Rhodobium gokarnense: one gene and its partner. The protein of the gene in region 1 binds, or shares a complex with, the protein of each later gene. Links are inferred from orthologs where the notes say so. Each region holds a gene or a part of one and is shown on either strand. Other genes may lie near its edges. The genes, in order: M2319_RS02725 and M2319_RS12450.

Region 1 (14,500 bases):
TTGGCGTTGGCGAAATGCCCGCCGGTGAGGTCGGAGCGGGACATCAGCGCGTTGCGCAGGTCCGCACCGCCGAAATCGGCGCCGTCGGCGGCGACCTTGCGCAGGTCCGCATCGCGCAGGTCCGCGCCCCGCAGCGAGGCCTTGGCAAGGGTCGCCTTTTCCAGGTCGACGGCGCGCATTTCCGCCCGGTCGAAGCGGGCGCCGGCAAAGTCCGCCCCTTCCGCGCCGGCGCGCCGGAGGTCGGCCCTCGTCAGGTCGGCGCCGGGAAAGGCGGCGTTCTTCATATCGGTGTCGCGCAGGATGGCGCCGGACAGGTCGGCGTTCTCGACGCGCATGATGCGCAGCGTCTGGTCGCGGAAATCGCAGCCGGGGCAGGCGCCTGTCTTTTCCAGTTGCTCCATCCGCGCCTTCATCTCCGGGCTCGGCTCAAAGCCGCGGGCAGGGACAGCGGCGGCAAGGGCGACTAGCATCGCGCTTGCCCCGAGGACGGAGAGACGGGAAATCGATGAGACATGCTGCATGGCTGGCTCCCGCGACGTGGCAATTGTTATCTATGGTGTCCGCGCCGGGAATCCAGCTTTGCCGGGCCGGCCGCGACGTTCCGACCGACCCGTCCGGGGCGATGGCGCCGGATGCCGGCCGGTCAGAGCTTGCGGATCGAGGGCCCGGCGCCGCCTTCCATCAGGCGCTGTTCCGATCCGGGCTTGCGGATGTTGATGCGCGGGCGTTCCTCGGGGGTCTTGCGCAGTACGCCGCCCTTGGTCGAGGGCACGTCGCCCATGGCGTTGGCCGCCGCCTGCACCGTCTGGGCATGGTCGTCGCCGCGGGTGAAGGTGGTGACGGAGCGCCATTTGGTGACGATGCCTTCCAGCATGCCGCGGCCGTCCGCGCCGGGCCGGTCGATGATCGGCGTCTGCTTCAGGTGCATGGAGCTGTGCGGCATGCGCTCCGGCGAGAGCTCGGAGAAGGTCATGCGCATCGGCAGCGCCACGGCATCGCCGAAGGCGACGGCCTCTCGGGCGCCAAGGGACGGCAGGAACTCCATCAGGCCGGATGCCGTGTCGGCAATCGCCGAGCGGACGATCGCCTGGTCGCGCTCATTGGCCATGCGCATGGCGATCAGCGTATTGCACTGGGACAGGATCGTCGGGTCGAGCTCGGAAGGGCGCTGGCTGACGACGCCGAGGAAGACGCCGTATTTGCGGCCTTCCTTGGCGATCCGCGAGATCGCCCGCTTGGTCGGGCCGAAGCCGGCATTGGGGTTGCCGGGGACGTAGCGGTGGGCTTCCTCGCAGACGACCAGGATCGGCACGCCGCCGTCGCTCCAGACGCCGAGGTCGAAGGCCATGCGGCAGAGCACCGAGACGAGGGCGTCGACCACCTCGGCGGGAAAGCCGGCGACCTCCATGATCGTCATCGGCTTGCCGTTCGTGGGAATGCGGAACAGGCGGCCGAGCACGTTGGCCATCTGGTCGTCGACGGTCAGGTTGCCGAACATGAAGGCGTAGCGCGGATCGAGCGCGATGGTCTCGATGCGGGTCTTCAGGCGCAGATATTTCTGGATGTGCGACTTGTTCTCCAGGCTGCCGATGCGCGCATTCAAGAGCGCCATCAGGTCGGAGATGCGATAGGGGACCGGCGTGTCGGCGGTGTAGTTGATCGACGGGTCGTCCTTGCGCAGGCTCGAGGTGTGGCTGGCGCGGCCGGCCGCGAAGCGCTTCTTGGCGAGCGGGATCAGCTCCGACAAGACCTCGATCTCTTCCTCGACGCCCGGGCGGGCCTTGAAGAAGACGTCGACGATCTCCTCGAAATTGAACAGCCAGAACGGCAGGTTGACGTTGTTCGGGTTGATCACTTCGGCGTTGCCGCCGAAACAGTTGCTGTATTCGTTGTGCGGATCGATGAGGAAGATCCGCATGCCGCCGACATTCTGCAGCACTTCCTGCAGCACGAGGGCGACGCCGCAGGATTTGCCGACGCCGGTGGCGCCGAGGATGGCGAAGTGCTTGGCGAGCAGATTGTGGCCGTCGACGATGGCGCGGACGGAATTGTCCTGCTGCAGGGTGCCGATGCAGATGCCGGACGCGGTGCCGCGCCCGTAGGTGGCTTCCAACTCGCTGGCGTCGATGTGGCAGACGGCATCGCCGATCGTCGGATAGGAGCTGACGCCGCGCTTGAACTGGGCCGTATTGTTGCCGTTGATGGTGATTTCGCCGACCAGGTCGACCTCGACGAGGCGCTTGACGATGGCGTTGGCATTGCCCGGCGCGCTGACCGCCGACATGGAGGCGACGACGCCGATGACCTCGCCGCGGTCGGTATCGATCTTCAGGAGCTTGCCGACGGAGATGCGGTTCTTGCCCGGGCCCGGGCCGGCGCTCGCGGGGTCTTCCAGTGCGATCGTGCCTCTCGATCCGGAAACCGAAACGATCGTCCCGATCGGCTCACGCCGCGCCGGCGCCGGCGGCTGACCCGGCTCAGCGCCCGGACCGGGCTGCTGTGTCCGCTGGGTAAATGTGACCGGAGAAGGTTGTGTCATCGCCCACTGCCAATAAGAACCCCAATTGACGCCACTTAAACACGGCCGGCTTTTTAAAGTTCTAAGATTACCGCATGGATTGGCGGCGATTTTCCAAGGATGGCAAACGACAGGTTAAGGAATGCGGGCGCCGCGTTCCGCCGTAAGCGGATCAAATTGCGGCAAAATCCGGATCGCTGGTGTTTTGCGGAGGCAGCCGGTTAACGTTTCGGGGCGCGACTTTTTGCCGTTTTCGAAACGCTGTTTCAGCACTTTCCGGTTGCGGTCGAGGCGGTAAGGGCAGGGCAGGTCGCTGCTGCCACGGCGGCCCGCTACGGCAGCTTGCGGCCGTTGGTGCGCGACTTGGTCTTGCGGCGGATGCGCGAGAACAGGGTCGTCTCGTCGCCGTCGTCCTCGCCGGAGGCGATCACCTTGTTGAGGTGGGTGTCGCCGCTCTCGCCGGTGCCCGTCAGGCTGGCGATGTCGGCGGCCAGTTCGCTGATCTTGTCGCGAAGGGCCGCATCGCCGTCCTCGTCGGCATCGATCGACGGCACGGCCTGGAGCGCCGGCGGCGTGATCGGGCCGCTGGGGAAGTCGCCGGTATCCCCGGTGAGGCGGGCGACGTCGCCGCGGAGGCGATCGCGCTCGGCGACGAGGGTCGCGACCTCGGCGCGAAGCGCTTCGTTGGCGGCCTGCAGGTTCCTGCGCGCCGCATCGCGGGGGCTGTCGCCGTCGCCGGACCCGCCCGGGCCGGCGCTTCCGCCGGCATTCTCAAGGGCGATGGTCAGGCGGGTGATCTCGGCCTCCGACTGCACCCGGTGGGCCTCAAGCTCCAGGATCCGGGTCTCCATCTGCTTGAGCTCGGCGCTCTCGGAATGGGCGTAGGCGTCGATGCGCGAGAACGCTTCGCCTTCCTCGCTCTGCTCGCGCAGTTCGGCGATGGTCTTCTTGGCGGCTTCCAGGGCCGCGCGGGTCGAGTCGAGCTCGCTGCTGAGCGTGGAGATGCGCACCTTGGCGGCGTCGAACTCGCGCTTGGAGGCCTTGACCTCGCGGCGCAGGCTCTTGGCGTCCAGCTCTTCCAGGGTGGCGTCGATGTCGTCGCCGTCGGCGCTGGTTTCCAGGAACGCAAAGGAGCTTTCCGGGCGCGGCGCGCTGCCCTTCAGGATGGCGATCTCGTTGTTGCGGTTGACGAGCTTGCGTTCGGCCTCGCGCAGGTGCGCGGCGGTGCGGACCAGTTCCTCCTCGCGGCTGCGCAGTTCGGACCGCAGCACCCGCTCGCGCTCTTCCAGCTCGAAGACGGCGTCGGCCTTGGCGTCGCGGTCGGTATTGGCGGCATGCAGGGTCTCGGCCTGGCGGGCGATCTCGAAGCGGCGTTCGGCCGAGGCCTGCTTTTCGGCCTCCAGCTTCTTTTCCATGCGCCGGAGGGCGAGCGCGAAATCGGCCCGCATGAGATCCTTTTCGGCGCGGATTTCCTCGACCTCGAGCGGCACCGTCGCCTCGATCCGGCGCCGGGTCAGGTGCACCGCCCGGTTCCAGATCGCGGGCGCGATCATCAGGGCAAGCAGCCCCGCGCCGAGAGCGCCGAGCGCAATATACATGGCGATCTCGATCAAGCTCAGTCTCCCGCGACTGCTCGTATGCAAAAGATGCCCGGGCGCAAACCATTCCCCACAGCGTTGCACCGTTGCTTCGCTATGGTGCGAAGCTCTAGCACGTCAGGCTGCAAGACAACACCGGAATGACGGGCGCCCGTCCTTCCGGCAATCAATGTTACCGTTTCGCCCCGATTATCCGCAACATACAGAAAAGGCGTCAAGTATTCTACCGCGTTGCCGCGGTTGCGCTAGCGCCCGTGCGCGGGCCGGCACATGCGGGGATGCCCGGTGGGGCCTAGAACGGGTTCCAGGTCGGCGTCGGGGTGAATTTGAGGTAGCCCACATTGACGCCGAGGCGGGCGCCGACGCCGGTGCGCACCGGCACCAGGGTGATGTCGTTGTTGGACAGCACCGTCATGCCGAAGCCGGCGACGAAATAGGCGGAGCCGTTGACGCCGACATAGCGCCGGTGGATCTCCTGAACCGAGGGCAGGTCGTAGACCAGCATCATGACCCGGTCGCCGTCGCCGCCGACGTCCCAGCCGACCGACGGGCCTTGCCAGAACACCTTGTGGCTGCCGGCGTTGCGGGTGTGCAGGACGCCCTCGCCGTAGCGCAGGCCGCCGACGAAGGCCCCGGACGCCTCCTCGCCGAGGATATAGCCATTGGGCAGGCCGTAGCGCTCGACGGCGACCTCGATGACGCCGGCAAAGCCGCCGGTGACACCGCCGAAGAAGCGGTGGCCGGCGTCGACGAGCTGGGACGAGGAGTATTTCTGGTCGCTGCTTTGTGCCGCGGCCGGCGGCATGAAGGCGACAAGGGCGACAAGGGCAAGGCCGAAGGCCGAGGCGAAGATCGGGGCACGCATCAGTCGGTCTCCTGGAGTAGCGAAACGTTAAGCTTAACTTCGATCATGCCGAAAGGGTGTTAACGGAACGCTCACGGCGGTCCTATATGGATCGGCGTGTTAGCAATCCTGTGACGGGACCTAGATGACAATTCGGGCGATCAATTGGCGGGCGATGCTTGTCGCCGCGATGATGGTGGCGGCAAGCGCGAGCGTTTTCGGCGGCGCGCGGGCGGAGGAGGCGTTCAGTCCGTTCGGCGAGCGCGTGCTCTCCGATCCGATGACCGGCCTTGCCCTCGGCGGCTACGATCCGGTGGCCTATTTCGCCGACCGCAAGCCCCGGGTCGGCAAGCGGGAATACGAGATCATCGTCAACGGCGCCGTCTGGCGCTTCGTCAATCGCGGCAATATGGAAGCGTTCCGTGCCGCGCCGGATGTCTACACCCCGCGCTATGGCGGCTACGGCGCGCTGTCCGTTTCCATGGGCTATACCGTGGAGGCGAGCCCGCTGATCTGGACCATCCACCACGACCGGCTTTATTTCTTCGGCTCGCCGGTCAACCGTACGGTCTGGATGAAGGATCCGGAGCAGTTCGTCAAAGCCAGCGAGCGGAAGTGGCCGGCGATCGAAAAGACGCTGGTCCGCTGACCGCCGCTTCTTAAATACCTCTTCCCATCGGGCAACCGTTCCGCGTATCGACGTCGCTTGCCGGGTTGGCAGTGATGGCCGGCCTGTGTATCCCTGTCGGGGCGGCTGCGGCCGCGATTCGACCACGGCTCGAAAGGCGGCTCGACCATGGCACAGTCTGACGACATCTCTGCAATCGATCTCGGCGCGCTCCTGTGCAGCCGGGTCTGTCACGACATCATCAGTCCCGTCGGCGCGATCAACAACGGGCTGGAGGTGCTCGACGAGGGCGGCGCGGAGGAGATGCAGGAATTCGCCATGGACCTGATCCGCAAGAGCGCGGTGCAGGCCTCGGCGAAGCTGCAGTTCGCCCGCATCGCGTTCGGTGCGGCAGGGTCCGCCGGCGCGGAAGTTGACACCGGCGATGCCCAGAAGGTGGCCGAGGGCTACATGGCCGGAGAGAAGGCGACGCTGAGCTGGGCCGGCGAGCGGGTGCTGATGGCCAAGAACCGGGTCAAGCTGCTGCTCAACCTGCTGCTGGTCGCCAATTCGATGATCCCGCGCGGCGGCACCATCGACTTCAGCATCTCCGGGCCGGCCGACGCACCGGTGTTTCGCTACCTGATCAAGGGAACGGGCATGCGGGTGCCGGAGCATCTTGGCGGACAACTGTCCGGCGAGGTCGAGCCCGACGGCCTCACCGCCCACGAGATCCAGCCGGTCTATACCGGCATGCTGGCGCGCGCCTGCGGGACCGCGGTCTCATGGGACGTCTCCGAAGCCGAGATCGTCCTGACCGCCGCGCCGGCCTGACGGCGACCCGTCAAGGCTATCCGGCAACGCGGCGCCTTGCGGCGCGGTTGGTGCAAGCGCCTTAAAAAGAGCGCTGCGCCGGCGGTTTTTTGGTCAGATTTCGCCGCCGGTGCGCCGACACAACGCCGTGACACGCGTTCTCCGGAAAAATTGCTGTGCCACCCTGTTACACCCGGTGATGCCTGTTTCGCCGCTCTGCAACCCAAGTCGTTAACCTTCAATATTGCGGGCAATGCTTTCATTCCGGGCTGTATAATCTGTATTGTACGTGAAAAGTACTAACTTTAAGAACCATTTTGTCCCGTCAAGGCCGCCGGCTTTCTTTAACTGTCGGAACGATTGCACTTTTTGCGCCTTGCCTTTCAGCCATTCTTAACGCTTTCGCACCAAAATCGGCCGGTGAAGGGCTGGAGCATGTCGTTCCCAGCGGACCACAGCGATTGCGGACCAAGGTAATGGATGATCTTCTGCGCGAGTTCTTGACCGAAACAAACGAAAGCCTCGACGTGGTCGACGTCGAACTGGTGAAGTTCGAGCAGAACCCGAACGATGCGAAAATCCTCGACAACATTTTCCGCCTCGTGCACACCATCAAGGGCACCTGCGGATTTCTCGGCCTGCCGAGGCTCGAGGCGCTGGCGCATGCCGGCGAAACGCTCATGGGCAAGTTCCGTGATGGCGTGCCGGTCACCGGGGCTGCGGTTTCCCTGATCCTGACCTCGATCGACCGGATCAAGGACATCCTCGGCGAACTGGAAGAGATGGAAGGTCAGGAGCCGGAGGGATCGGACGCCGATCTCATCAGCCAGCTCGAACACATGGCCGAGCATGGCGCCGATGCCGTCCTGGACCCGTCAGCGGAGCCGGCCGGGACGCCGGCTGAAGACGGTGCCGCTGACACGGACGAAGACCCGCCGCTGGTGGTCCAGACGCTGGAGCGCGACCTGCGGCCTGGCGAGGTTTCGCTCGACGAGCTGGAGCGGGCGTTCCAGGAGACCGACGTGGAAATCGTCCCGGTCGAGGATGAGGCCGTAGCCGAGGCGACGCCGGAAGCGCCGGCCGCCGAACCTGCTCCGGAACCCGTTGCCGAGCCGGTCGCCGAAGCCGCCCCTGCGGCTGCTGCCGCGCCGAAGCCGGCCGCGCGCAAGGCGGAAAAGGCCAAGGATCACGAGGCCAAGGGCGACCAGAAGCACAACGTTTCCAACCAGTCGATCCGCGTCCATGTGGAGACGCTGGAAGACCTGATGACGATGGTCTCCGAACTGGTGCTGACCCGCAACCAGCTCCTGGAAATCGTCCGTCAGCACGAGGACTCCGAATTCAAGGTGCCGCTGCAGCGGCTCTCCAACGTCACCGCCGAGCTGCAGGAAGGCGTCATGAAGACGCGCATGCAGCCGATCGGCAACGCCTGGCAGAAGCTGCCGCGCATCGTCCGCGATCTGGCCCAGGAACTGGACAAGCAGATCGAGCTTGAGATGGTCGGCGCCGATACCGAGCTCGACCGCCAGGTGCTGGAGCTGATCAAGGATCCGCTCACCCATATGGTCCGCAACTCCGCCGACCACGGGCTTGAGACCAAGGAAGGCCGCCAGACCGCCGGCAAGCCGGCCGTCGGCAAGATCCGGCTCTCGGCCTATCACGAGGGCGGTCACATCATCATCGAGGTGGCCGACGACGGCCGCGGCCTCGACAAGGACCGCATCTGCGCCAAGATCCTCGCCAACGGCCTTGCCACCGAGGCCGAGGTCGAAAAGATGACCGAGGCGCAGATCTTCAAGCATCTGTTCCACGCCGGCTTCTCGACCGCCGCAAAGGTCACCAACGTCTCCGGCCGCGGCGTCGGCATGGACGTGGTGCGCACCAACATCGAGCAGATCGGCGGCACCATCGACCTGAAGTCGACGGCCGGTGCCGGCACCTCGGTGATCATCAAGATCCCGCTGACGCTGGCCATCGTCTCGGCGCTTATCGTGGAAGCCGCCGGCGACCGCTTCGCCATTCCCCAGCTCTCCGTCGTCGAACTGGTTCGGGTGCACGAGAACTCCGAGCACCGCATCGAGCGCATCAAGGAGACCCCGGTTCTTCGCCTGCGCAACAAGCTGCTGCCGCTGGTTCACATGTCGCAGCTTCTCGGCCAGGAAAAGGCCGAGATCGCGGCGGATGCGATCCATGACGACAACGGCTTCATCGTCGTCATGCAGGTCGGCAGCCAGAATTTCGGCATCGTCGTCGACGGCGTCTTCCATACCGAGGAAATCGTCGTCAAGCCGATGACCTCGATGCTGCGCAACATCACCATGTTCTCGGGCAACACCATTCTCGGCGACGGCTCGGTGATCATGATCATCGATCCGAACGGCATCGCCCAGGAGATATCCAGCGAGGTCACCGAGGGCCAGCAGTCGGCCGCCGACGTGGAGGCCGCTGCGGGCATCGAGACGCTGTCCATGTTGCTGTTCCGGGCCGGCTCGCCGGAGCCGAAGGCGGTGCCGCTCTCGCTGGTCACGCGCCTGGAAGAGTTCAACGTCAACAAGATCGAGACCGCCAACGGCCGCGATCTGGTGCAGTACCGCGGCTCGCTGATGCCGCTGGTCTATGTCAGCGACATGATGCACCGGCGCACCGAGGGCACCCAGCCGATGCTGGTGTTCACCGACAACGGCCGCTCCATGGGCCTCGTCGTCGACGAGATCGTCGACATCGTCGAGGACCAGCTCAAGATCGAGATCAGTTCCGATACGCCGGGCCTGCTCGGGTCCGCGGTGATCAAGGGCATCGCGACGGAAATCGTCGATGTCGGCCACTTCCTGCCGCTGGCGTTCCCGGACTGGTTCCAGCGCAACGAGATGCAGACGCAGATCGTCGCCAAGGAGCTGCTCTATGTGGACGACTCCTCGTTCTTCCGCAACATGCTGTCGCCGGTGCTGAAGGCCGCGGGCTTCAACGTCACCACCCGCGAATCCGCCGACGACGCCATGGTGCTCCTGGAGAAGGGCCGCCGCTTCGACGTCATCGTCACCGACATCGAGATGCCGGGCATGGACGGCTTCGCCTTCGCCGAGGCGCTGCGCCGCGACGAGCGCTGGCGCGACCTGCCGGTGATCGCCGTGTCGGCGATCTGCACGCCGGCCTCGATTGACAAGGGCCGGGCTGCCGGCCTCGACGACTACGTCGCCAAGTTTGACCGGCCGGGGCTGATCTCCGCGCTGAAGGATCTCACGAACACCGAGTTGGGAGTTGCGGCATGAGTGTAGAAGTCATCGAGGCTGCCAACAGCAACGCCTCGACCATCCAGTACGTGACCGTCGTCATTGCCGACCAGCTCTTCGGGCTGCCGATCGAACAGGTGCACGACGTCTTCATGCCCGACCGGATGACGCGGGTGCCGCTGTCGCCGGCCGAGGTCGCGGGCGTCCTCAACCTGCGCGGCCGGATCGTCACCGCCATCGACATGCGCCGGCGCCTCAACCTGCCGCCGCGCGAGGAGGGTGCCTCCTCGATGGCTGTCGGCATCGAGTTCAAGGGCGAGTCCTACGGCCTGATCATCGATACGGTCGGCGAGGTGCTCAACCTGCCGGTGGCCGAACGCGAGCCGAACCCGACCAATCTCGACCCGCGGTGGGGTTCTGTCTCCAAGGGCGTCCATCGCCTGGAAGGCCGCCTGATGGTCATTCTCGACGTCTCGCGCCTTCTGGAAACGCTGACCGCAACCATCGCGGCCTGACGTCGACTTGCCTTCGACCGGCGGGGCGGAGCCGCTTCGTCCCGGTCACCCAGCAACGTGGTGCCGCAGCCAGGCGACGGCTGACGGTCAAGGGAGAATTATCGATGAAGCATTGTCTCATCGTCGACGACTCAAGCGTCATCCGCAAGGTTGCCCGCCGGATCCTGGAGGATCTGGATTTCGAGATTTCCGAAGCCGAGGACGGCCAGAAGGCCCTCAACATCTGCCGCGAGGGCATGCCGGACGCCATCCTACTGGACTGGAACATGCCGGTGATGGACGGGCTGGAGTTCCTCAACACGCTGCGCGCCGAACCCGAGGGCGAGCGGCCGACGGTGGTTTTCTGCACCACGGAAAACGATATCGACCACATCGCCAGGGCGATCCGCGCCGGCGCCAACGAATACATCATGAAGCCGTTCGACCGGGACATCGTGGCTGCGAAATTTCACGAAGTCGGCCTGATCGACTGATCCCCGGAGAACGCCCATGAGCTTTGCCGTCAATGCGGCCCCGCCGAGATCCGGCCCGGTCACCGACCCAATTCGTGTCATGGTCGTCGACGACTCCGTCGTCGTGCGCGGCCTGATCGGACGCTGGATCGACGAAGAACCCGAAATCGCCGTCGTCGCCTCCCATCGCAACGGTCGCCTCGCGGTGGAAGATGTCGAGCGCTCCGATCCGGACGTCGTCATCCTCGACATCGAAATGCCGGAAATGGACGGGCTGACGGCGCTGCCGAAGATGCTCGCCAAGAAGCCCGGCCTGATCGTCATCATCGCCTCGACGCTGACCCGCCGCAACGCGGAGATCAGCATCCGCGCCCTCTCGCTCGGCGCCCAGGACTACCTCGCCAAGCCGGAGACCAATTCCGGCGTCACCACCTCGGTGGAGTTCCGCCAGGAGCTCCTGCGCAAGGTCAAGCACCTCGGTGCCGCCCGTCGCCGCCGCGCGGGCCGCCCGCCCGCCGTGCCGCCGGCGTCGACCGGCCGGCCCGCCAGCGGGCGCTCCTTCGCTGCCGAGCGTCCCGGCGGCGGCCTCGGATCGACCCGGCCGATGGGCCGGGCCGCTGCCGCGCCGCAGCCGGCCGCACGTCCGCAGCAGCCCCATGCCGCGCCGATCGGCGGCCGCAGCATGGCCGGCATCAAGCTGCGGCCCTATTCGCCGCAGATGCCGCGGGTGCTGACCATCGGCACCTCAACCGGCGGACCGCAGGCACTTGCCGTCCTGTTCGGCCAGATCGGCCGGGCCATCGACAAGGTTCCGGTGCTGGTCACCCAGCACATGCCGCCGACCTTCACCGCGATCCTCGCCGAGCATCTGGCCAAGGTCGCCGGCCGCCCGGCCCATGAGGGCCAGGAGGGCGAGGTCGTCAAGCCGGGGATCATCTATGTCGCGCCCGGCGGCAAGCACATGACGGTGGAGAAGTCCGGCACCGACGTGGTCGTCCGCCTCAACGACGGACCGCCGGTGAATTTCTGCAAGCCGGCCGTCGATCCGCTGTTCGACAGCGTCGCCAGGGCCTTCGGCTCGTCGACGCTGGCGCTGGTCCTGACCGGCATGGGCAATGACGGCGAGAACGGCACCCGCACCATCGCGCGTGCCGGAGGCAGCATCATCGCGCAGGACGAAGCCTCCAGCGTCGTCTGGGGCATGCCCGGGGCCGCCGCCCATACCGGCGAGTGCTCGGAAGTCCTGCCGCTCGACCAGATCGGGCCGAAAGTCATCCGGATCCTTGGAGGTCAGCGCCTGTGACGCCGCAAGAATATGAATTCATCCGCGGCTTCGTGAAGAGCCGCTCCGGCCTGGTGCTGGCCGACGAGAAACAGTACCTGGTGGAAAACCGGCTGTTGCCGGTCGCCCGCAAGAACGGCCTGGAGTCGATCGGCCAGCTCGTCACCGCGCTGCGCCGGCCCGGCGCGCGGCAACTGGAGGAGACGGTCGTCGAGGCGATGACGACCAATGAATCCTTCTTCTTCCGCGACAAGACGCCGTTCCAGCATTTCACCGAAACGATGATGCCGCACATGCTGCGGGCGCGTGCCGACAGCAAGCGCCTGAGGATCTGGTGTGCCGCCGCCTCGACCGGCCAGGAGCCCTATTCGCTGGCCATGAACCTGAAGGAAATGGCCTCCAGGCTCGCCGGCTGGCGCATCGAGATCATCGGCACGGACCTGTCCAACGACGTGCTGGAGAAGGCGAAGTCCGGTCTCTACACCCAGTTCGAGGTGCAGCGCGGCATGCCGATCCAGATGCTGATGAAGTTCTTCAGCCAGAAGGGCGACATGTGGCAGATCGCGCCGGAACTGCGGTCCATGGTGCAGTGGCGCAAGCTGAACCTCCTGGAGAGCCTCCGGGGCCTCGGCCAGTTCGACATCGTGTTCTGCCGCAACGTGCTGATCTATTTCGACCATCCGACCAAGGTTGATGTCCTGAAGCGGGTCCAGGCGCAGATGGCGCAGGACGGCTTCCTGGTGCTCGGCGCGGCCGAGACCGTCGTCGGCCTGACCGACGTCTTCCATCCGGTGCAGGACAAGCGCGGGCTCTACGCCGTCAACGGCAAGGCGTCGCCGACCGGTGGCCTCGCCACGCCGCGCTTTGCGGCGATCGCCGGAAGTGCCACCGTGCGCTGACGGGCCTGACGCAAAACCGTTCGAAACCAGGAAACCGCCGGACCGCCCGAAAAAAGCGGTCCGGCGGCTTTCGTTTGTCGCAATGTCGGTGGGGTGGGGGGCGGTACGCGAGGCGATCCGGGGGAGGGGGCGCCAAAAAGCAAAAACCCCGCCGGGAGGGGCGGGGTTCTTGGGCAGTCGCGAAGAGGTCGAAGAAGAGGATCAGGCGCTTTCCAGGATGCTGTCCTCGTCCGGCTCGCGCAGCACGTAGCCGCGGCCCCAGACCGTCTCGATGTAATTCTTTCCGCCGGTCGCTGCCGCCAGCTTCTTGCGCAGCTTGCAGATGAAGACGTCGATGATCTTCAGTTCCGGCTCGTCCATGCCGCCATAGAGATGGTTGAGGAACATCTCCTTGGTCAGCGTCGTGCCCTTCCTCAGGGAGAGCAGCTCGAGCATCTGGTATTCCTTGCCGGTCAGGTGGACGCGCTGGCCGTTGACCTCAACCGTCTTGGTGTCGAGGTTGACGCGCAGATCACCGGTGGTGATGACCGACTGGGCATGGCCCTTGGAGCGACGGACGATGGCATGGATGCGGGCGACCAGCTCGTCCTTGTGGAACGGCTTGGTCATATAGTCGTCGGCGCCGAAGCCGAGGCCGCGGACCTTGTCCTCGATGCCGGCAAGGCCGGACAGGATCAGGATCGGCGTCTTGACCTTGGAAACCCTGAGGGTGCGCAGCACCTCGTAGCCCGACATGTCCGGCAGATTGAGATCAAGAAGAATGATGTCGTAATCGTAGATTTTTCCGAGGTCTATGCCTTCCTCGCCGAGGTCGGTCGTATAGACGTTGAAACTCTCCGATTTAAGCATCAGCTCGATGCTCTGGGCGGTAGCGCCGTCGTCTTCGATCAGCAGTACTCGCATGCCAAAATCCTCATTCTCAGTTGCCGGATGCGGTGCCGAAGGCGCAGCGCGACCGACCCGAAAGTCCTCGTTAACCCCATTTCGAAACGCTACACGCCAATGGTTAACAAAAACTGATTCGCAGTGGAAGAGCATTCATACTTAGCGTGGAGAATTAACTTCATCTTCCTGATTCAAAAGCCGGAATCCAACGTATCAGGTGATAGAATCCGGATTAAGAAACTCTCCTAAGTGACTCTTCTGACTCACCCTCTCCGGACGGCATTTACCATCAACGGAAAGCGGCTCCTTAAGCCTTCGAAAACGATGTTTGACGAAACCCGTAAACGAAGGGTTACCATCGCGGGCTTCTAAACAAGATGTGAGCGATTCGTGGACTCCCTCATCGGACAGATCGAATCACTGCGCCCGGTCGAGATTTTCGGCCGCGTCGTGGGCGTGCAGGGGCTGCTGGTCGAGGTTGCCGGGCCGCTGCACCAGATGGGCGTCGGCGCCCGGCTGGCGATCGAGACCGCCGGCGGCGCCATGCAGTGCGAAGTGGTCGGCTTCCGCGGCGAGCGGGCGCTGTGCCTGCCGTTCGGCCGGCTGGAGGGCGTGCGCATGGGCTGCCGGGCGATCATCATGTCGGCGGAATCCTCCGTGCTGCCGTCGACGGCCTGGCTCGGCCGGGTGGTCAACGCCTTCGGCGAGCCGATCGACGGCAGGGGGCCAATCGCAAAGGGTGAGGAGGCGCGCCCGCTCCGGGCGCCGCCGCCGCCGGCGCACGACCGGGCCCGGGTCGGCGGCGCGATCGATCTCGGCGTCAGGGCGCTCAATACGTTCGTGACCTGCTGCCGCGG
Region 2 (14,080 bases), on another replicon or contig:
CGGAAGGTCTTCAGGTCATCGACGGTGATCTTCTTGACGCTTTCCTCCGTGCCCTTGCTGGGATTGCCGTAGGGGTGGCTGGGGAAGGCGGTCTTGAACCAGACGCGGGCGGCGATGTTGCCGGGGTCCTTCTCGTTGCGGCGGATCGAGGTGAGCACCTGGGCGCGGATGCGCTCCACCGGCTCGGCATCGAAGCGCGGCTCGTTGACGGCGAGCTTCAACAGGTCGGCGCCCTCGGAGAGATTGGTCGTCAGGGTGCGCAGGCTGCCGTAGAAGGCATCGCGGCCTTCCGAGAAGGAAAGCTTCACCGAGGTGTCCTGCAGGCGCTCCTGGAAGGCGGCGCTGTCGAGATCGCCGGCGCCCTCGTCGAGGAGGCCGGAGACCATGTTGGCAACGCCCGCCTTACCTTCCGGGTCCTGGGTCGAGCCGCCCTGAAAGGCGAAATTGACCGCGATCAGCGGGATCGAATGCTCTTCCACCAGCCAGGCCTCGATGCCGCCGGGGCTGACGACCCGCTGGATCTCCATGGCGCGGGCGAACGGCGTGAGCGCCACCAGGGCGACGAAGGCGAACGCGACGGTGAGCGCCTGAAGCGCGCCGCGGGCGGGAACATGCTGCCGGATCACGGGCCGGGTCTCCTTCATTGTCATCGTCTCTGTCGGCATCTGAGCGGGCATCAGGATTTCGGCTCCGGTTTCTTGGCGGGCGCATCGGCGCCGTCCTTCGGCGCGTCGGCCGCGGTCTTGACGGGGGCCGGGAGGAGTTTGGCGGTCACGGCATAGTCGTTACGCAGATACGTTTTCGCGGCGTCCCGGACCTCCTTGGCCGTCACCTTGTCGATGCGGGCGGGCCAGGTCTGGACGCCCTCCACGGTGCCGCCGGTGGTCAGCGCGGCGCCGAAGATACGAGCAAGGGTCGCCTGGCTGTCCTGCGCGTAGATGGCGTCGGCGACGATGGTGCGCTTGGCGCGGGCCAGTTCCTCGTCGGTGACGCCGTTTTCCGCGACGTCGCGGATGATTGAGTCGATCTCGGTCGTCAGGGCGTCAAGCTCGATGCCCGGGCGCGGCGAGGCATAGACGGAGAAGCGGGTGTCGTCGAGGGAGGTGCCCTGGTACCAGGAGCCGGCGCTGGCCGCGAGCTTCTTGTCGACGACGAGGCTGCGGTAGATGCGGCTGGTCGAGCCGCCGCCGAGCACTTCGGCAAGGACGTCGAGCGCCTCGGCCTCGCCCTCCTTGGCCGTCGTGTAGCTCGGCGTCGGCCAGGCGCGGCGCACGCTCGGCTGCGTCACCTGCGGATCGCGCAGGATGAGGAACCGCTCGGCCATCGGCTTGGGATCGGTCGGGCGGATGCGCGGGCCGGGATCGGCGCGGCGCGCGACCTTGCCGTAGGTCTTTTCCGCAAGCGCCTTCACCTCGTCCGCAGTGACGTCACCGGCAACGACGAGGACGGCGTTGTTGGGCGTGTAGAAGCGGTTGTAGAAGGCAATCGCATCGTCGCGGCTCAGCTTTTCCATCTCGTGGCGCCAGCCGATGATCGGGATGCCGTAGGGGTGCTGGACGTAGAAGGCGGCGTCGAAGGCCTCGCCGAGCCGGGCGGACGGCGAGTTGTCGACGCGCGAGGCGCGCTCTTCCAGGATGACGTCGCGCTCCGGCAGCACCACCTCGTCGGTGAGCACCAGATTGGCCATGCGGTCGGCCTCGAACGACATCATCAGCTCAAGGTTCTGCTTGGAGACCTTCTGGTAGTAGGCGGTGTAGTCGTAGGAGGTGAAGGCGTTCTCCTCGCCGCCGATCTCCGCGACCGTTGCCGAGAACTCGCCGGTCGGGTGGGTCTTGGTACCCTTGAACATCAGGTGCTCAAGGAAGTGGGCGATGCCGGAAACGCCCGGCTTTTCGTCCGCCGCGCCGACCTTGTACCAGATCATGTGGGTGACCACCGGAGCCCGGCGATCCGGGATGACGACCACTTCCAGGCCGTTATCAAGCGTGAAGGTGGACACGTCGGCGCCGACGACCGGCGGCTTCTCCGCCGCCTCGATGGCCTTGGTCTCGGCAAGGGCCGCCGGAGCACCGGCGAAAAGGGCGGGGCCGACGGCGAGGAAGGTTGCGGCGGCAAGGCTCGGAATCCAGTGCTTCAAGGCGGGTCCTCTCGGCTGTTTCGGCGGACGGCGGCGAAGGCCGTCGTCTTCGGCAGGCGCGCGCGTTCCCGCGCGCGTTTTCAAAGCAATATAGGCGGCGGAAAACGCCCTGCCATAACCATTACGCGATTGTAATCTTTAGGCGGATCGGCAACGGACCACAGGGCGGCGTGCCGGCGGGGCACGCCGCCGGCGCACGGGACAAAAACGCGAACTTGAGAAAGGTCAGGTCGTACCGGCAAGGCCGGGCGAGATCAGAACAGGTCGCCGAGCCACTTGTTGACCTTGGACTTGTTCTCCGGCGGGCCGACCGGCGCGTTCGGCGCCGGCTTGCGGAAGTCGCTCGGCGGCTCGACCAGATAGCGGCGCTCGGGCACCTCGCCCGGATCGAGTTCCAGGTCCGTGTCCGGCACGTCGACGCGCTGGCCGTCCATTTCGGCGCGGGTCAGGCGCGGGGAAATGGATTCCTTCTGGCGCAGGCGCTCCAGATAGTTGCGCGGACGGCCCTTTTCGCCGGCACCGGAAATGCGGCCGGCCTCGATCTCTTCCTTGGTCAGGAGCGGCGCCTCGTCCTTCTTCAGGCGCTCCATTTCCTTCAGGGTGGCGGCCTGGCGCCGTGCGGCGTCCTTTTCTTCCTGGTCGACCGGGAAGTTGGCGACCTTTTCCTCCGCGGCGGCCGGGTCTTCCGGCGGCGGCAGATCGGTCTCGGAGGCGGGCATGGCCAGCGGCGAGCGCGGCGCATAGTTGATCGGCTTGTTGTCCGGATTGACGCCGCCGAGGCCTTCCATGATGCGGTTGACGACGGCCGTGTCCGGCGCCTCTTCGGCGCGCGTGCCGTCGTCGAAGCTACCGGAGGAGCCCGTCAACAGGCTGTTGCAGCCGGCAAGCATGCCGACGCCGACCACCAGGCAAAGCGGTTTCAGAAAACGCAACACTCTCGGTATCTCCGTCACCCGGCGATCCTCAATTCCGGCGGCCCGCGCCGCGACAGTCGTCGCGCCATTGCAGGCCGCTGTTCTAGCCGGTCGGTTCTTGCCCGTCCTTTGCGGCATCTTTCGGGCGGCCGACGAGGGAGTCGTACAGAAGACCGACGACGCCCGCAACAATCCATATGTCCGCGAAGTTGAACACATACCACGAGAATTGACCGATGTGAAAATGAAAGAAATCGGCGACGGCGCCGCGGAACACCCGGTCGATGCCGTTGCCGAGCGCCCCGCCGAGGACGAGGCCGAGGGAAATCGCCGGCAAAAAACGTGTCGCCCTGAGGAGCCAGAGGAGGAAAACCACGCCGGCGACGGCGGTGACGGCGATCAGAACCCAGCGGCCGAAATGGCTGTCCTGCTGGAACAGGCCGTAGGAGACGCCGCGATTCCAGGTCAGCACCAGATTGAACCAGGAGGTCACCGCGATCGGGCTTTTTTCCGCGATATCAACGACATGCAGCATCCAGTATTTGTGGATCTGGTCGACGAGCAGGCCGAAGACCAGGACCGCAAGGCCGAGCGACCGCGCCCGCCGGGCGCGGTCGGTATCGCGGGGCTCCGTCATTGCGCGGCAGCGGCAGCGCGGGCCTGGAACTCGCGCATCGCCTCGGCGTCGCGCGGGCTGAGGTCCGGCCACTCCGGATCGGCGCCGATGTCGGTCAGCACCTTCCAGGAGCGGGCGCATTTGGTGCCTTCCGCCTTTGCCGGCACGACCGAGACGCCGGCGACGTCATCAAGGCGGAACGCATCGTGCGGCCCCTCGCCCTGGACGACCTCGATGCCCGACGTGATCGAGACCTCGGCGAGGTCGACGCCCTCAAGGGCGACGATCAGACCGGCATCGGAGATGAACACCTTCGGCGCGGCTTCCAGCGAGGAGCCGATGCGCTTTTCGCGGCGCTCGATCTCCAGCGCGCCGGTGATGACCCGGCGCACGGCACGGATCTTCGCCCATTTCGCCGCCAGGTCGTCGTTGCGCCAGTCGGCCGGCACCTCGGGGAAGAGGTGCAGGTGAACCGTCTCCTCCTCGGCCGGGAACCGCGACAGCCAGGCCTCCTCCATGGTGAAGGGCAGCATCGGCGCCAGCCAGGTGACGAGGCACTCGAAAAGCTGGTCGATGACGTAGAGCGACGCCTTGCGGCGCGTCGAGGAGTAGGGATCGCAGTAGAGCGCGTCCTTGCGGACGTCGAAATAGAACGCCGACAGTTCGACCGTCATGAAGTTGAAGAGGGTCGAGACGATGCGCTTGAAGTCGAAGTCCTTATAGGCCTTGCGGACCAGGGCATCGAGCTCGACCAGCCGGTGCAGCATCAGCCGCTCCAGCTCCGGCATGTCGGCAATGTCGACGTCCTCGCCCTCGAAATGGGCGAGCGAGCCGAGCATCCAGCGCAGGGTGTTCCTGAGCTTGCGGTAGGCATCGACGTTGGTCTTGATGATCTCCTTGCCGATCCGCTGGTCCTCGCCATAGTCGGTGGACATCACCCAGAGCCGGAGGATATCGGCGCCGTTGTCCTTGATGACGTCCTGGGGGAACACCTGGTTGCCGAGCGACTTCGACATCTTGCGGCCGTCCTCGGCCATGGTGAAGCCGTGGGTGATGACCGTGTCGTAGGGCGCCCGGCCGCGGGTGCCACAGCTCTCCAGCAGCGAGGAATGGAACCAGCCGCGGTGCTGGTCGGAGCCTTCCAGATAGACGTCGGCGGGCCATTTGAGGTCCGGGCGCTGCTCCAGGCAGAAGGCGTGGGTCGAGCCGGAATCGAACCAGACGTCGAGGATGTCGTTGACCTTGTCCCAGGCCGACGGATCGTCGACGCGGCCTTCAAGGAACCGCTCCCTGGCGCCATCGGCGAACCAGGCATCGGCGCCCTCTTCTTCGAACGCGGCGATGACGCGATCGTTGACCTCCTGGTCCTGCAGGATCTCGCCGGTCTCCTTGTTGACAAACACCGTGATCGGCACGCCCCAGGCGCGCTGGCGCGACAGCACCCAGTCCGGGCGATGCTGGATCATGCCGTAGAGCCGGTTCTTGCCGGCAGCCGGCACGAAGCGGGTGTCCTCGATGGCGTTCAGGGCGCGGGTGCGGAGCGTGTCCTTTTCGGTTGAAGCGCCGCCATTAAGACCGAAACCGTCGAGGTCCCGGTCCATGTGGACAAACCATTGCGGGGTGTTGCGGAAGATGATCGGCTTTTTCGACCGCCAGGAATGGGGGTACTGGTGCTTCAGGCGCGCGCGGGCGATCAGCGCCCCGGCCTCCACCAGCTTCTCGATCACCACCTTGTTGGCGTCGCCCTTCTTGCCGTTCTGGTCGATCACCCGGCTGCCTTCGAAGCCCGGGGCGTCCTTTGTGAAGAAGCCTTCGGCGTCGACCGGATGGGGGATATTTGACGAGATCCCCCTCTCCTCGATCTCGGCCTTCTTCTCCATCCAGATGTCGAAGTCCTCGCCGCCATGGCTGGGGGCGGTGTGGACGAAGCCGGTGCCGTCCTCGTCCGTGACGTGGTCGCCGTCGAGCATCGGCACGGAAAAATCGTAGCCGAGATCGGCGAGCGGATGGGCGCAGGTGATGGCGGAAAGTTCAGAGGGTCGAACATCACATAGCCGCTCGAAGCCCTCGACCCGGGCAGACGCCATGACCTTGTCGGCAAGACTGTCGGCGAGCAGATAGGTATCGCCTGCCTTAGCCCAGTTCTCTTCCGGCGCCGCCGTCACCCTGTAGAGGCCATAGGCAATCCGCGAGGAATAGGAGATCGCCCGGTTGCCGGGGATCGTCCAAGGAGTCGTCGTCCAAATCACAACGCTAGAAGACACGAGAGCATCGACGAATTCTATACCAGAAAGGCCATCCTCCTGCGCATTCATAAAGCGTGCGCCTTCAAAGCGAGTTACCGGGAACTTCACGAAGATCGTGTCGGATTCGTAGTCGTGGTACTCGACCTCGGCCTCGGCGAGCGCGGTGTGTTCCACCACCGACCACATCACCGGCTTGGAGCCGCGATAGAGCTGGCCGGACATGGCGAACTTCATCAGTTCCTTGGCGATCAGCGCCTCGGAGGAAAAGGCCATGGTGGTGTAGGGCGTCTCGAAGTCGCCCTCGACGCCGAGGCGGCGGAACTCGCCCGACTGCACCGTGATCCAGTGGGCGGCGAAGTCACGGCATTCCTTGCGGAATTCGTTGATCGGGACGTCGTTCTTGTTCTTGCCCTTGGCGCGGTACTGCTCCTCGATCTTCCATTCGATCGGCAGGCCGTGGCAATCCCAGCCCGGCACGTAGTTGGAATCGTAGCCGAGCATCTGCATGGAGCGGGTGATGACGTCCTTCAGCACCTTGTTGAGGGCCGTGCCGATATGGATGTTGCCGTTCGCATAGGGCGGGCCGTCGTGGAGCACGAACTTCTCGCGGCCTGCGGCCTCTTCGCGCAGGCGCCGGTAGAGGTTCATCTCGTCCCAGCGCTTCAGGATTTCCGGCTCCTTCTTGGGCAGGCCGGCGCGCATGGGGAATTCGGTGTTCGGCAGGAACAGGGTCTTGGAATAGTCCCGGGTATCGGTCGTATCGGTCATTGCGGGGTCGCTTTCGGCGATGCGCTTTTTGTCGCGCATCCTGTCATCGGGAGTGTGGACGTTTGCGGCGAATGAAGAGCCCGGCCGGGCAGCGGCGCGGCTCTTTCGGTCCCGGTCCCTCGCGCGCCGTTTTGTCGGCGGTCAGGCGAAGGCCGGGCGCGTAATTCGAATCGGCGGCCGCAACGGCCGTATCGCGTTTTTCATCGGGCTCATGGCGCGCCTTTTACCAACCGGGGCTCCCCAAGAAAAGCCTTGCTTTGGTTTCGCCCCGTTCGCCGGCCCGCGGGGTTTATTGCGGCGCGAAAACGCGGCAAGGTGCAGCCCGATCGCGAAGGGGGCCGCCACGGCATGCGCATTCTGTTCCTGCACAACAATTTTCCCGGCCAGTACCGGCGGCTGATGCAGTATCTCGCCGACGACACGAGTATCGAGATGGTGGCGGGAACGCTCGCCACCAACAGCCAGACCTTTCCGATCAGCCGGGTGAACTACAAGCCGCACCGGGAGGTGACCCAGGCGATCCATCCGGCCGCGGCAACTACGGAATCGGCGATCCTGACGGCGCAGGCCGCATTCCAGGGGCTCTATCCCCTGAAGCAGCGCGGCTGGCGGCCGGACATCGTCTGTGCCCATTCCGGCTGGGGGCCGGCGCTGTTCCTGCGCGAGCTGTGGCCCGACACGAAGCTCCTCTCCTATTTCGAATGGTATTATCAGCCGCGCGGTTCCGATGCGGACTTCCTCGATGATGGCGACCGTTCGGAAGACTCTGACGCCCGCACCAGGATGCGCAACGCACCGATCCTGATGGACATCGCCCAGATGGACTGGGGCGTCTCGCCGACGCGCTGGCAGCTCTCGCAGTTTCCCGACCACCTGACGGCGCGCATCAGCGTGCTCCATGACGGCGTCGACACCGACTATCTGGTGCCGGACGGCGATGCGACGCTGGAGGTCGACGGGGTGACGCTGACGGCAAAGGACGAGGTCGTCACCTATGTCGCCCGCGGCATGGAGCCCTATCGCGGCTTTCCGCAATTCATGGAGGCGGTGGCGCGGCTGCAGAAGCACCGCCCGAACCTCCACACGGTCATCGTCGGCGACGACCGGGTCGCCTACGGCACCAGGCGCAAGGACGGCAAGAGCTACAAGGAGCACGCGCTGGAAACGCTCGACCTCGACACGTCGCGCGTCCATTTCCTCGGTCTCGTTCCCTTCGCCACCTTCCGCAGCGTCATCCAGATCTCCAGCGTCCACGTCTATCTGACGGTGCCGTTCGTGCTCTCCTGGTCGATGCTTGAATCGATGTCCTGCGGCGCGCTGATCGTTGCCTCCGACACGCCGCCGGTGCGCGAGGTGATCGCCGACGGCCTCAACGGGCTCCTCACCGACTTCTTCGATACCGAGAGGCTCGCGGCCCGCGTCGAGGAGGCGATCGAGAACCAGGTGAAGCTACGCCCCTTGCGCCTTGCCGCGCGGCAGACGGCGCTCGACCGCTATGCGGCGAAGAACCTCGTCCCGGCACATCGCCAGCTCATGATCGACGTTGCCACCGGCACATTGCCCGGACGGGGAAAGTAGCTCCGGCGACGCCGGTCAGTTCGACCAGAATTCCGGATCGAAGATCACCAGCACGGTAAAAAGCTCCAGCCGGCCCATCAGCATGGCCGCCGACAGCACCCATTTGGCGCCGTCGGAGAGCGGGGCGAAATTGCCGGACGGGCCGATGACGTCGCCAAGGCCGGGGCCGACATTGCCGATCGCCTGGGCGGCACCGGTGAGCGCGGTGACCAGGTCGAGGTGGAGCAGTGTCAGGATCACCGTGAAGACGCCGACGAGGCCGAGATAGGCAACGAGGAAGGCAAGCACCGAGGTGACGATGTCGGGCGTCAGGCGGACGTTGTTGTAATGCTCGGAGACGACCCGGTGCGGCCGCACCATCACCCTCAGATGGTGCCGCAACGTGCCGGCAAAGACGATGAAGCGGAAGATCTTGATGCCACCGCCCGTGGAGCCGGTACAGCCGCCGACGAAGGTGAGCATGAAGACCGTGCCGACGATGGGCGCGCCCCAGAGCGTGTAGTCCTGGTAGGAAAAGCCGGTCGTCGTCACCACCGAGGTGAAATTGAAGGCCGCCATCAGCAGCGCGTCGAGCAGCTCGAAGCGGTGGGTGAAGACGAGGAAAAGGGCGCCGAACAGCGAGACGATGACGAGGAAGCGGAACAGCGTGATCACCTGCGGGTCGCGCCACAGGGCGAGCGGGCGGCCGCGCACGGCCTGGATGATCAGCGTGAACGGCACGCCGCCGAGGAACATGAAGAGGACCGCGAACCACGCCGTCGCCGGTTCGGTGAAATAGCCGAAGGAGGCGTCGTGGGTGGAAAAGCCGCCCGTCGACAGCGTCGTCATGGCGTGGTTGATGGCGTCGAACCAGGTCATCTCCGAGGCCCGGTAGGCGAGCGCGCACAGCGCCGTCAGAAGCAGGTAGACGCCGGCGAGCAACCGCACGAAATCGCCGGCGCGCGGCACGATCTTTTCGCTGCGGTCGGAACTTTCGGTCTGGAAGAGCTGCATGCCGCCGACCCGAAGGTATGGCAGCAGCACGATCGCCATGACGATGATGCCGATGCCGCCGAGCCATTGCAGGATCGAGCGCCACAGGAGCAGCCCCGGCGGCTGCTGTTCCAGATGGTCGAGGACGGTGGAGCCGGTGGTAGTGATGCCGGAGACCGCCTCGAAGGCGGCATCGGCGTAGGAAATGCCGAGGCCGAGGAAGGGCAGCGCGCCGAAGGCCGGCAGCGTCGTCCAGGCGAGCGTCGTCAGCAGGAAGGCCTGGCGGATGCTGAGGCCCTCGACCAGTTCCCGGTGGAAGGAGAGCGCCAGGAGGAGGCCGATGGCTCCGGTGAACAGCGCCGAGGCGACGAAGGCGATCCAGTCCGGGTTGCCGACGGCGACGTCGACGATCGCCGGCACGATCATCGCCGTGGCGAGGCCGAAATAGAGAAAGCCGAGGATGAAGAAGATCGGCCGGACGTTCATCAGGAGCCCTTCAGGGATGCCGCGCACGGCGCACCGCGCGCGGCAGCGTTCGGGGTCGCCCCCGCACAATTGCTAAAACCGTCTATATGCGGCGGTGGTTCCTGATGCAAAGGGAGGTTTTCAGGAAAACGCAAGGGCGGCATCGAGCGCCGACAACGGCGCCAGCCCGGACAGCACCATGCGCGCCTCTTCGGTGTCACGGGTCATCTGGGCGATCAGCGCCTCGATGCTGTCGAACTTTTCCTCCGCCCTCAAGTAGGAGACGAAGGTGACGTCGACGGTCTTGCCGTAAAGGTCGCCGTCGAAATCGAACAGGAAAACTTCCAGCAGCGGGATGCCGTCGCCGAAGGTCGGGCGGCGGCCATAGCTTGCCGCCCCGTCATAGAGGACGCCGTCGACGCGCATCCGCACGGCATAGATGCCGTGGGCAAGGCCGCAGTCGCCGGGAAGCTTCATGTTGGCGGTCGGAAAGCCGAGTTCGCGGCCGCGCTTGTCGCCGTGGACGATTTCCTCCTCGATGAACCAGCGATAGCCGAGGAGGCTGGCGGCGCCCGTCACGTCGCCCTCTTCCAATGCGGCGCGCACGCGGCTTGAGGAAATGCTGGCGCCGCCCTCGTCGCCGAAGGCGTCCGCGACGGTAACGCCGAAGCCAAAGCGCGTTCCGGCCTCCTCCAAAAAACTCGGCGAGCCGGCCCGGCCCTTGCCGAAATGGAAGTTGTAGCCGACGACCACGTGGCTCGCCTTCAGGCGCTCCAGCAGGATGTCCTCGATGAAGTCCTCGGCCGAGACGGCGGCGAAATCCCGGTCGAAGGGGACGACGACGACGCCGTCGAGCCCGATCGCCTCGATGACCCGCGCCTTGGCGTTCGGCGGCGTCAGGCGGAAGAGCGGCAGGTCGGGGCGGAAGACGCGGCGCGGATGGGGCTCGAAGGTCATGGCGAGCGCGGGCACGCCCTTGTCGCGGGCGATCGTGACGGCGCGCTCCAGCACCGCCTGGTGGCCGCGGTGGACGCCGTCGAAATTGCCGATGGCGACGACGCCGCCCTTGACCGCAGCCGGAACGGCATCCAGCCCGGCGGCATGGACGAACCGACCCTTTGAGGCGTTGCCGACATCTTCCATGAAAAATTTCGGATCCTGTTGCGCCGCGGAAAGATCACTTTCCCATAGGCCCTTGCGGCGGCGCGACCCTGCCGCCTCACCGGATCGGCGTCAAGTGCCTGGCGTCATCGACCGGGCATCGGCCGTGCTCAGGTGGCCAGCGGCCTGGAGCCGAGCGGGCGCGCGGTGCGCGAGGGTACCTTGACCATCGCCTCGCCGTCGAGCACCAGCGTCTCGCCGACATGGCACTCGCAATGGAGCCGCGCGCGATGGCCGCGCTCCAGGAGTTCGATGACCTCCACCGTGACGACGACCTCGTCGTCGATATGGACCGGCGCCTTGAAGTTGAGGCTCTGGGACAGGTAGATCGCGCCCGGCCCCGGCAGCCGCGTGCCGAGCACGGCCGAGATCAGGCTGGCGGTGTAGAGGCCGTGGGCGATGCGGCTCTTGAAGGGCGTGCGCGCGGCAAAATGTTCGGAAAGATGTATCGGGTTGCGGTCGCCGGAGACCTCGGCAAAACCGACCACGTCGGAGGCGGACACGGTCTTGATGAAGGTTTCCGTCATGCCGACGGAAAGATCTTCGTAAAATAAAGTTCTGAGTTCCAGCACTTTCTGTTTCTCCCACCGGGAAAGGCCCGTTGCTCTTGTCTTGCCCCGCCCTTCCGGCCGGTGCCGCGGCGGCGAGGGTTTCCGGGGCCGAACGGGCCCTCGACCTCACCCTTAGGCGAGAGCCCCAACAGCGTCAACAGGACCATCGGATGGGGCGGCCGGGGCGCCCGAAAGCCCCCCTTCGGGAGCCCCCGGGGCAAGGCTTCCTGCGGTCCTGAATACCGCAAAGCCGAGGTTTTCCGCCCGTATACATAGACTTTTTCGGAATTAACGGAACTTTCAGAGCCTATCACTATATTCGGCGATGGGGATGCACATGATTACAGACAATCAACCCCCCAGTCGCAACATCGCGAACCAATTCAGGGGCGTATTCGCCGCGGTCGTTGAGAAGTGTGGAGTAAACGATGGCGCTTGATCTTTCAATGCCGGTCCTTGTGGTCGATGACTACAAGACTATGATTCGCATCATTCGGAACCTGCTGAAGCAGCTCGGGTTCACGGACATCGACGAAGCTTCGGACGGTACCGAGGCGTTCGACAAGATGCAGGAACGCAAGTACGGTCTGGTCATTTCCGACTGGAATATGGAGCCGATGACCGGATACGAACTCTTGAAAAAGGTTCGTGCGGAAAATTCGATCTCCAAGACGCCGTTCATCATGGTGACGGCGGAATCGAAGACCGAAAACGTGATCGCCGCCAAGAAGGCCGGCGTCAACAACTACATCGTGAAGCCGTTCAACGCGCAGACGCTGAAGGGCAAGATCGACGCCGTTTTCGCGTCCGAGTAATCGCCGACAGGCATTGACGGGACCGCCGGGGCTCCCCCGGCGAGGTTCCGGTTCCGTGATCGGGACCGGATGAGGGATCGATATGTCCAAGGGTTCGCCAGACCACGTCAAACGCGTGGCGGAATATATCCAGCAGCACAAGCCGAGCGACGGCGATATCTCGTTGAAGGAAGTCATGGCGCTCGCCGAGACCATGACCGACTCCTACAAGGAGGTCTTCGAGAAGATCAACACCGTCGTCTACAAGGACCTGACGGCGATCGCCACGGCGATCGAGGAGATGCGCGACGAGATCTCGAGCCTTCGGGCCGAAGACATCAAGCACAACCGCATCCCGGAGGCCGGCAAGGAGCTCGATGCCATCGTCGCTTCAACCGAGCAGGCGACGCACTCGATCATGGAAGCGGCCGAGGCCATCATGGCGGCCGACCAGAGCGACCCGGAGGCCTTCCAGGAAATCGTCAACGACCGCGTCGTGGAGATCTTCGAGGCCTGCGCCTTCCAGGACATCACCGGGCAGCGGATTTCGAAGGTGGTTTCCACCCTCTCCTTCATCGAGACGCGGGTGTCGTCCTTCATTGACCGGCTGAAGCTCGTCGGCGAGGACGCGGCCCATGAGGAAACCGCGGAAGAACGCCGCCGCCGCGAGCTGATCCTGCACGGACCGCAGCACGCCGGCGAAGGCGTCGACCAGAGCGACATCGACCGGATGCTCGCCGAAGACGGCGACGAGGCCGACGACACCGGATCGAGCTCCCAGAACGACATCGACAAGCTTTTCGACTAGAGCGTTTCACGCGTATTCTTATCCGAAAATCGGTTTCCACTTTTCGGGAATACGCTTCAGTCTCCAACGGCGGGCAAACAGAAAGACCGGACGGCGCGCGGTTATCCGACCGCGCGCTTTGCGTTTTGCCGCGATCGGCTGCGGTTATCCGAACAGGGCGATCTTGGCCTTGTAGATTTTCACGAAGAAGCGGTTCATCAGGCTGCGAACGGGGTAGCGCCGCCGTCGCTGCGCGCCGCTGTTCTCATGTACGCCGGCGATCGAGGCGGGAGTAACGCCCAGCACCGATGCCAGACGGTCGAGGTCGTCCTTGTTGCCCGTCCGGTAGACCATCACGGAGCCGCCGACGCCGCGGAAGAAGTCCAGGACCTCGGCATTGAAGTCGCGATAGGCCGCGATGTGTTCTTCCTCGCGCCCGTGCGGGTAATAATATCCGAAAAACCTGCGCATCGCGACGTTGCCCTGCCAGTGGTAACTTTCCGCGTGGGTCTTCAGGCTTTCTATCCAGGCGAATTCGTCTTCGCGCATGGACAGGATGAACAGGGCCTTGTTTTTATATTTCTGCCAAAGCTCGCGGTAGACGATCGGGATCGGCCAATCGGAGAACGCATCGGCTTCGTCCAGGAAATCGCCGAAATCGGAGCAGTCCCCGCTCCAGACCGCCTGCAGCAAGGCCTTGTTCTTGCCGCGCTGGCGCAGGCCTGCGATCTCGAAAATACGCCGTAACGTGGACAATCCGGTTTTGGGAAGACCGACCACGAAGATCTTGGCGTACCCGGCATTCCCGCCATCGCCAAATGTCAACTCAGACGCCGCCACAACCGCTGCAGCCCTATTTTGAAAACTTATCCGTTTTACAAATTCTCCAGACTATCTGCAACTCGTATCATACGAAATTTGAATTTTGGCACACAAAGGGGAGTCGAGTGGCAGGGCGTGTCAAAGCCCCGCTTGTCGGCAGGCGATTTGCGATCTATCGAAGATATGCGCGGACGGCGAGGATATGCGCGGCCGGCCGGCCTGCGGTCGATGGCGCCCGCGGCCGGCGCGCCGGTCCCTGTCCTACCAGG

The links.
Region 2: the proteins of M2319_RS02725 (region 1) and M2319_RS12450 are in contact, whole or in part, in a solved structure (PDB 1A0O), measured with the Escherichia coli proteins. The link is inferred for Rhodobium gokarnense from one-to-one orthologs.

What each region holds. Positions count from the first base shown.
Region 1 is NZ_JAOQNS010000001.1:578,057-592,556, forward strand. The notes cover bases 6,545-9,849. They hold M2319_RS02725 (hybrid sensor histidine kinase/response regulator), read left to right. Parts: upstream 6,545-6,856; coding sequence 6,857-9,649; downstream 9,650-9,849. Other genes in these bases: M2319_RS02730 (chemotaxis protein CheW), read left to right, coding at 9,646-9,849. Also shown: M2319_RS02695 (pentapeptide repeat-containing protein), read right to left, coding at 1-521; M2319_RS02700 (helicase HerA domain-containing protein), read right to left, coding at 644-2,539; M2319_RS02705 (coiled-coil domain-containing protein), read right to left, coding at 2,851-4,131; M2319_RS02710 (DUF1134 domain-containing protein), read right to left, coding at 4,409-4,981; M2319_RS02715 (YHS domain-containing (seleno)protein), read left to right, coding at 5,106-5,609; histidine phosphotransferase ChpT, read left to right, coding at 5,757-6,401; more of M2319_RS02730, read left to right, coding at 9,850-10,125; M2319_RS02735 (response regulator), read left to right, coding at 10,230-10,598; M2319_RS02740 (protein-glutamate methylesterase/protein-glutamine glutaminase), read left to right, coding at 10,615-11,880; M2319_RS02745 (CheR family methyltransferase), read left to right, coding at 11,877-12,758; response regulator transcription factor CtrA, read right to left, coding at 12,960-13,661; flagellar protein export ATPase FliI, read left to right, coding at 14,034-14,500. UniProt on the Escherichia coli protein: Involved in the transmission of sensory signals from the chemoreceptors to the flagellar motors. CheA is autophosphorylated; it can transfer its phosphate group to either CheB or CheY.
Region 2 is NZ_JAOQNS010000006.1:191,785-205,864, reverse strand. The notes cover bases 10,645-13,529. They hold M2319_RS12450 (response regulator), read left to right. Parts: upstream 10,645-11,836; coding sequence 11,837-12,223; downstream 12,224-13,529. Other genes in these bases: M2319_RS12440 (sulfotransferase), read right to left, coding at 13,155-13,529; M2319_RS12445 (protein phosphatase CheZ), read left to right, coding at 12,306-13,010; M2319_RS12455 (MaoC family dehydratase), read right to left, coding at 10,968-11,384; M2319_RS12460 (bifunctional riboflavin kinase/FAD synthetase), read right to left, coding at 10,645-10,839. In the rest of the region: M2319_RS12495 (M16 family metallopeptidase), read right to left, coding at 1-626; M2319_RS12490 (M16 family metallopeptidase), read right to left, coding at 677-2,137; M2319_RS12485 (hypothetical protein), read right to left, coding at 2,392-3,072; lspA (signal peptidase II), read right to left, coding at 3,155-3,688; ileS (isoleucine--tRNA ligase), read right to left, coding at 3,685-6,681; M2319_RS12470 (glycosyltransferase), read left to right, coding at 7,030-8,259; M2319_RS12465 (TrkH family potassium uptake protein), read right to left, coding at 8,275-9,717; more of M2319_RS12460, read right to left, coding at 9,838-10,644; more of M2319_RS12440, read right to left, coding at 13,530-13,814; M2319_RS12435 (TIGR01459 family HAD-type hydrolase), read right to left, coding at 14,073-14,080. UniProt on the Escherichia coli protein: Involved in the transmission of sensory signals from the chemoreceptors to the flagellar motors.